Regions from separate parts of the Lysinibacillus sp. EB106-09-02-XG168 genome, predicted to be linked through region 2. Evidence: predicted binding sites of a transcription regulator. Region 2 holds the regulator's gene; the other holds the start of a gene.

What was found. Region 2 encodes LexA, which represses DNA repair genes until DNA is damaged. Its sites were predicted from a motif close to CGAACATATGTTCG; they were not measured.
Region 1: ruvA (Holliday junction branch migration protein RuvA) is a predicted target of LexA. The motif match lies at 1,405-1,418, and genes of this name have one in related genera.

Annotation. Positions count from the first base shown of each region.
Region 1 covers NZ_JBYTDN010000003.1:3,464,872-3,469,134, forward strand. Annotated here, with positions in the region: gene ruvB (Holliday junction branch migration DNA helicase RuvB) at 1-722, opposite strand, end outside; gene ruvA (Holliday junction branch migration protein RuvA) at 741-1,361, opposite strand; gene AC3WSO_RS17725 (phosphotransferase) at 1,647-2,444, opposite strand; gene AC3WSO_RS17730 (LysM peptidoglycan-binding domain-containing protein) at 2,515-3,537, opposite strand; gene AC3WSO_RS17735 (transcription repressor NadR) at 3,680-4,213, shown strand.
Region 2 covers NZ_JBYTDN010000003.1:1,271,508-1,275,770, forward strand. Annotated here, with positions in the region: gene AC3WSO_RS06870 (potassium transporter) at 1-597, shown strand, start outside; gene AC3WSO_RS06875 (prepilin peptidase) at 655-1,407, shown strand; gene AC3WSO_RS06880 (gamma-glutamyl-gamma-aminobutyrate hydrolase family protein) at 1,496-2,218, shown strand; gene lexA (transcriptional repressor LexA) at 2,401-3,018, opposite strand; gene yneA (cell division suppressor protein YneA) at 3,183-3,500, shown strand; gene AC3WSO_RS06895 (YneB family resolvase-like protein) at 3,497-4,162, shown strand; gene AC3WSO_RS06900 (hypothetical protein) at 4,174-4,263, shown strand, end outside.

The DNA.
Region 1 (4,263 bases), 2.2 Mb from region 2:
GTTATCATACCATCTCCAAGCACCTGTGCATAATCACGTACTCGTTTTAGCAGACGGTTAGCAATCCGAGGTGTACCACGTGAGCGTGTTGCCATTTCAAGAGCTGCTATTTGTTCAATATCAACATCAAATAAATGCGCACTACGTACAACAATTTCTGCAAGTGAAGTATTATCATAATACTCCAATCTTAATAATACCCCAAAGCGATCCCTTAAAGGTGCTGATAATGCACCTGCTCTTGTTGTTGCACCCACAAGTGTAAATGGCGGTAAATCAAGTCGTACAGAGCGCGCTTCAGGGCCTTTACCAACGACAATATCTAAACAAAAATCCTCCATGGCAGGATAAAGCACCTCTTCAATTGCACGAGGCAGGCGATGTATTTCATCAATAAAAAGCACATCCCCTGGCTCCAGTGAGCTTAAAATAGCTGCTAAATCGCCAGGACGTTCGATTGCAGGGCCGCTAGTCATGCGCACATTGACATTCATTTCATTAGCAATGACAGCAGCTAATGTAGTTTTCCCAAGTCCGGGTGGTCCATATAACAGCACATGATCTAAACTTTCCTGACGAAGCTTTGCCGCTTCAATGAAAATTTGTAAATTCTCCTTCACCTTATGTTGACCAATATATTGTGCTAATCTTTGTGGGCGTAAAGATAATTCAAAATGTTCATCATAGCTACCTGCCTCACTAGCCATCATACGTTCAGACATGTACTTTCCCCCCTTTCACTATTTTAACTTTAATAGCAATTGTAAAGCTTGTTTCATAAATGCATCTGTTGTTTCAAGCTTGTCGTTATCTTCGAGCTGTGGACGTATTTTTTCTAGTTCTTTTTCAGAATAACCTAGTGCCATTAAGGCAAGAATAGCTTCTTCAAGCTCATGTTTATATGGATTTACACCAAATAACGGTAGCTCATCTTCTGTACTTGGTAGCTCAATAGTATCTAACAATCCGCCAAGTTTACCTTTTAAATCTAGAATCATTTGACGTGCCGTTTTCTTACCCACACCAGGAAACTTTACTAAAAATGATTCATCCTCTCGTTCAATAGCACTGATAACCTGTTGTGGATTCCCAGTAGCTAAAATAGCAAGCGCACCCTTTGGTCCAATCCCTGACACTAAAATAAGTTTACGAAACAGCTCTCGTTGGTCTAAATTCGGAAAGCCATATAACACTTGTGCGTCCTCGCGTACATGTAAATGTACATATATTTGTTGTTCAAGTGCTGATGTCCTGAACGCAAATGGATTAGGTGTATTCAGCTGCCAGCCTATCCCTTGTTGTTCAAGGACGATATACTCAGGAGTTATACGCTTTATTTGTCCGTTTAAATAATCATACATTCTATAATCCCTCACAATCATCGTCTTCGATTATAGCATATTGCGAACGAATGCTCGACTATAACAAATGCGCTAAAGCGCTCGTTTACATCCGACAAGCGCTGGAGAGCCCGAGGCAAAAATAAGCGATCCACCACTTTTGCCCGAAGGATTGAAGCGACCTCGAGGATGTAGCACTTTAGCCTAGACGAAAACTATGCTCTAGGTTATACACAATTAAGAATCTAAACATTAACAAATAGCACAAGTAGTCGTTCACAGACAAAAATGACCGCCGAAAGACGGTCATTTCTTTATCATTTTATCAATATCGTACCACAGTTTTGGCCAATATGTGAGAGCTCGTTTTGTAAATGGCACTAAATAATCTAAAAATACCAGCTTTTGATCTAATGGTAAATCTACTGCAAAAAGCCATTCACGTAATAGCTCATTTGGATATTTTAAACGATGTAGCTTTTTTTTATCTAATCGTTTCATCTCTGGTAGCTCTGCAAATATTTTACCAAGGTCATAATTTACAGCTGGCAGTACACGATGCAACCATAAAATATATTCATCATCCGCTTCTCCAAGGTGAGCCAGATCAAAATCGATTAAACGTAATTCGCCATCTGAGCACCATAAAAAATTATGATGTACGACATCTCCATGTAAAAGCGTTATTTCTTTTTCAGGTACATCTTCCTGTGCGATTAGCTGTAATGATTTCTCACTATAATGTAAAATTTGATCGATTTCTTCTTTTGTTAAAAATGGACGAAACTCTTTCCGTCTGCTTTTAAAACGCATAAAACGCATTTGCCATTTTAAAAGCTGTGAATAGGTGTGCAAGCCTGGTACACGTTGCCAAGCAATTTTTTTATGTGTATCATGTAACAAATTTAATAACTTCAGTGATTCCTTCCGATCTTTTTTACGAGCAAAATTAGCACCATGACTTCCCTCTTGCCAATCTTGCACGATTAAATACTCGTCATCACTTTTCATTAAAGGCAAAATCAACGAGGGTTCTAGATATCCAAGCTGTCGATGAATGGCCCTCACCTTTTCTGCTATTTCTATCTGCTTTGCCCGTTTCACAAAATAATTATTGGATTGATATTTATACTTCCAAATATTCGGCTTTACTTCTTCAATGATATACGCTTTTTCACCATCGATAAGGCGTCATCCCGCCTGGGAAAAAGTGCGGTGACATCCATGGTCCTACTGACGAATACGGCATTGGGCAATGTGATGGACATGGCGGTGGGCATGGTGGCGGACATGGTGGTTGACAGAAACATGGGTCCATTTGCCAATTTGGCATCATGGCTGGCTGAGCATGACAACCACAAGGCTGTTCCATTTCCGGCATAGCTTTAAATTCTGGTTTCATAGGGAAGAATGGAGATGTACTAGATTCTAAGAAATCCCCTACCCCAGCAACTTTTTCGCATCCCATTTCACATGATGGTTGCTCTGGCATTGTATACGCCTCAACTTGCGGCTCCATTGGCATTGGCATCGGCATTGGCCAATACATATGATGATGCACTGGCTGATGACAGCTTGCACAATGTGGTACTGCTGGCATTTGTGGCATGATAAAAATCGGTTGCGGCATTGGCATTGGCATTGGTGCTGGCGTCGGTTGGGCTACAGGTTGTGGTGGTGGTTGAATTTGAATTGGTGATACAGTTTGCTCTACACTTGGCATGACAACTTGTTGATTCCAGCTAAGCTCAACTGGCGCTGGCTGAGGCATCGGCATCGGCATTGGATAAGGAATTGGAATCATCTGTGGTTCTGGCATTGGTGGTGGTGGTGCAATAATTGGTGGTGGCATTGGTCGCTGTACTTCTTTTTCTTTAAAGTGCTTTGTAGGTGACTCCTTGTGCATATGTTCTTTGTGCATATGTTCCTTATGCCCCTCTTTATGTGATTCCCTATGTCCGTCTCTATGTCCCTCCTCTCTATGTCCATCTCTATGCATTCCACGATCTGTTTCTCGATGATGTTCTCTATGTGGTTCTTTGTTTATTTTTTCAGGTAGGATAATTTCCATGCCCGGTACTATATAGTCTGGGTTAGCGAGATGGGCATTAAGCCGCTTCAAATCTTCAAATGAAACTCCGTACTCTTTCGCAATCTTCCACAACGTGTCTCCCTTTTGGACAATATGAATACGCAATTTTTTCCTCCCTTCCTCTCTTCGTATCATATGTTCAATGTTCCATTTGGATACAAAAAATTCACCCATGTTAGAAAGGCTTCATGGTACACTAAGTTTTAAGGAAAACTGCTTCCTTTATTACAAGCAGAGGTGATCTCTTATGAAAAAAATGTTAGGCGAAGAACGCCGACTGCAACTTCTAGCACAACTAAAAAACAGCACAGCACCTATAACAGGGACAGACCTAGCTAAATTCGCTAATGTTTCTAGACAAGTCATTGTCAATGATATGACATTATTAAAGGCTAGGAATGAGCCTATTATTGCTACTAGCCAAGGATATCTTTATATGCATCAGGAACAAATACAGCAGACCGTTGAACGGACAATTCCTTGCTTCCATACAGCAGAAAATGCAGAAGATGAACTGATAACAATAGTTGATTGCGGTGGGACAGTAAAAAATGTTATTGTTGAACATCCTATTTATGGAGAAATTACTGCATCCATTATGGTCTCTAACCGTCATGAGGTAAAAAAATTTATTCAACGTGTCAACGAAACACAAGCAAGTTATTTATCCGAACTAACAGGTGGCACACATCTTCATGTTATTTCCGCTCCTTCTGTGGAAATTTTAGATTTAATTGAGCTTACTTTACAAAAAAAGGGCTATTTAGTTGTCGACCAATAAGTCAACAACTTTCCCTTCCATATTGTATAAAATCAAATAATTGATTCAAA
Region 2 (4,263 bases):
GAAATATCTACTCTTCAGGAGCAAATTGCTTTAATTGAAAAGAATAGCAAATCAAATGGTACAAGTAATTTAACATTGCGTAAAAAAGTACCTCAAACTCGAGCTATTGATGAAGTCATTCGAAATATTGAAGAGATTGAAGTGGTGACGGGAACACGGGTAGAAGCTATGGACTTTAATAATTATGATTCGCTCGTAATGGATTCTACTATTACAGATCCTAACTCGACAAATTCTGAGGAACAGGCTGATACACAGCAATCTGCAACTGAAGCAGATGAACAAGCTGCTGAACAAGCTGCTGCTAAGAATGATGAAACACCTGAAGTGAAAGATAAAATCCCAACTGCTACTTTCAATAAAGATTCCTTACCGAAGGAATTAAAACTAGTAACATTTGATATTGATGTTGACGCAATGGATAATAAAGCAATGGTTGAGTTTATAAAAGAGATTGAAAAAATTGATCGTGTGATGAAAATTGATGCTATCGATTTCACATTAACGGGTGAAGAAGCGAAATTCAAGGAGGACGCTGATACAACCTTAAAAGCAACCATACAAGTAACGACGTTCTATTATGAAGGACAACAATAATCTAGATGGCGCGCATACTTATATGTATGGGCGTCTATTAGTATAGGAGGACATAAAATGGAGATTACTTATACAATTACAGTTTTAATATTTGGGCTCGTTCTTGGCTCATTTTTTAATGTAGTTGGCTTACGTGTGCCTTTGAAGGAGTCCATTGTGCGTCCGCCTTCGCATTGCACTTCTTGTAAGAGACAGTTGAGGGCGCTTGATTTGGTGCCTGTATTGTCTTATGTATTTTTAGGTGGAAAATGCAGTAGCTGTGGGCAAAAAATTTCTTGGATTTATCCACTAATGGAACTTATAACGGGCCTTTTATTTGCTGTTGCTTATTGGAAATTAGGCTTTAGTGCAGAATTTTTTGTAGCGCTATTATTAATTTCATTATTAGTCATTATTGTGGTGTCGGATTTTGCGTATATGCTTATTCCCGATAAGGTGCTATTATTCTTTTTACCACTACTAGTTTTTGGACGCGTGATATCTCCTTTGTCTCCGTGGTGGGACAGTATAGTTGGGGCTGTCGTAGGTTTTGGCATATTATATTGTATAGCTGTTCTATCAAGAGGTGGAATGGGTGGTGGCGATATTAAATTATTCTTTTTACTTGGTCTTGTACTCGGGACAATGCATGCACTTCTGACGCTATTTTTAGCTGCTGTCATTGGCATGATTGTTGGAATAGTAGTGTTAAAAGTACGCGGACAGGGAAGGAAAACGCCTATACCATTCGGACCTTCTATTGCCTTAGCTGCTATTATTATCTATTTCTATGGGGATGCGTTGATGAATTGGTATCTTGGATTTTGGTAATTAATCAGTGGGGGAGTCTTTCGATGATTAATAGTCTTCAAGCTTTTATAGGTAGTAAATGCTAGATAAAGATCATGGAGGGGATAAGATGAAACCAATTATCGGAATAACAGCCTTTGCGGAGGATGATTTGTCCTCAAGAGTAAATGCTGCTTATAGCAAAAGTATAATTGAAGCTGGGGGTGTACCTCTTATAATTCCGCTTGGAGTTGAAGAGGACATAGCACAAATTTTATCGTTGACGGACGGATTATTACTTTCGGGCGGACATGATGTACATCCATTTCTTTTTAGTGCAGAACCTACACCAAAGTTAGGAAAGATTCACCCGGAAAGGGATTCAATAGAACTTTCCTTGATTGAAGCGGCCTCTATTCGGCAAATGCCGATTTTCGGAATTTGTCGAGGGATTCAAATGCTGAATGTTGCGTTTGGAGGCACACTCTATCAGGATATTGATAGTGAATATCATAGTAAAAAATTAATAAAGCATACGCAACAAGCGGCACGTGGCGTTGTTACACATCATGTTCATCTAACACCGGATACATTATTAACAGCGATTATCGAGGAAGAAAAAATTGCGGTGAATTCATTTCATCATCAGGCAATAAACGTAGCAGCAGAAAAATTGAAAGTGGCAGCCAAATCAAGTGATGGTATCGTTGAAGCCGTAGTACACGAAGATTTACCATTTTGTCTAGCAGTACAATGGCATCCTGAAGAGCTAGCTATTGCTGGAGATGAAGCATCAAAAAAATTATTCACTGCATTTGTAAAGGCGAGTTTGAAATTCAAGGTAGAGGCATAAAACTGGATAAGCATTACATGGCTTAAGACGGAAATTAAACTAAAGACATTGCTAGAGGGAAGAATCCATATAAGTGGGTTCTTTTTTAGTGTATAAAATGGTACTCAAAAAATAAGAAAAAGAGGTATATGCCCATTTGCGAACATAAAATCCTCTTTTTGTACGTTGCTATTGAGATACTTTTAATGAACACGACGATAAAGACCTACAACATGCCCCAAAATAGAAACTTGGTCTACGATAATGGGCTCCATTGTTGCGTTCTCAGGCTGTAAACGGAAATGACTTTTTTCCTTAAAGAAACGCTTTACAGTTGCTTCATTCTCTTCAGTCATTGCTACGACAATATCACCATTATCAGCTGTTGATTTTTGTTTAACAATAACTAAATCTCCGTCTAAAATGCCAGCTTCAATCATTGATTCGCCCATAATTTCTAGCATAAATAACTGATCTTCACTTGTACCATAAATATCCAGTAGCGGGAAATATTCATCGATATTTTCAACAGCAGTTATCGGAGAACCCGCAGTAACTTTCCCCACAAGTGGTACATGTATAACATGTTGCTTTTGAATAGAATCCTCTGGCTCTAGAATTTCAATGGCACGTGGTTTAGTTGGATCGCGTCGAATTAAGCCTTTTTGCTCCAAACGAGCTAAATGTCCATGAACCGTAGAGCTTGAAGCAAGTCCAACTGCTTCACCAATCTCACGTACAGATGGCGGATACCCCTTTGCGCGTACCTCTTCTTTAATGAAATCTAATATGGCCTCTTGTCTTTTCGAAACTTTTTTCATGATTGCTCACCTCTTTTTTCTAATCATTCTACTTATTATGTAGTATAGCAGAATGCGAACACTTAAGCAAACATAGGTTCGAAAAGTGTTTGACAAAAACGTTTGTTCGCATTAATATAAGAACATATATTCCGAACAAACATTCTCGAAAAGGGGTTATACACATGAACTGGTTTGAAAAAAATCCACATATTACAATTTTATTAGGAGCTTGTCTACTATTTACAGCATATCTTTTTATAACAGATCCAGGCGATGTTACATACGCAGAAATTGAAATCGAGCATGGTGATAGCTTATGGTCGTTAGCCGAACAATACCGTGGTAAAATGAAGTCGGATGATTGGATTAAGCTTGTTAAGGCAGAAAATGAATTATCGAACGTACGAATTATTGCAGGTAATTCTCTAGTGATTCCAGTAGTGGGTGACGACCAACCCCATCCTATAAATTCAATTGAAATTGCGAGAAATGTAAAATGATAACAAAACAACAATCGGCTGTTGTCTATTGCCGTGTGAGTACAGAAAAAGAGACACAAAGCTCCTCGTTAGAGCGACAGGAGGAGGAGTTAGTACGCTATGCAAAAGAACAGGGCTACGAAGTGAAACTTGTTTTTAAGGATAAGCATAGCGGCTATGATGTGGAACGAGAAGGTTTACTAGAAATGCTCGATTTCATAAAAGAAAAAGAAGTAACAGCATTATTTGTGCAGGATGAAACACGTTTAGGACGTGGAAATGCTCGAATGGCCGTTTTGCATTTATTGCAGAAAACTGAAACTAATGTCTTCTCTATGCGAGACGCGGGACCTGTACAATTAAATGAAATGGATACGATGCTCCTAGAAATTTTAGCAATTGTAGAGGAGTACCAGCGTAGAATCCATAATGCTAAAATACGTCGTGGCATGCGTCGTGCAGTTGAAAATGGCTACCGCCCTGAAAATAATTTATCTAATCGAGGAAATCCAAACGGCCAAGAACGTAAAGATGTCCCTATAGAAGAAATCGTCAAACTCCGCAATCGAGGTTTCACATTTGAGGAAATAGCTATGACTCTTAGGGGGCTAGGCTTTGATGTAAGCAAAGCCACTGTCCATAGGAGATATCGGGAACATTTAGAGGGAAACGAAATAAAGTAACGTTTTAATCAGTGGGAGTTTTCCTACTGATTTTTTTCTTTTTAAAGGCTCTAGATGAAGGTGAAGGAACGAGTAGTGATGATAGAACAGCGAAGATGGCG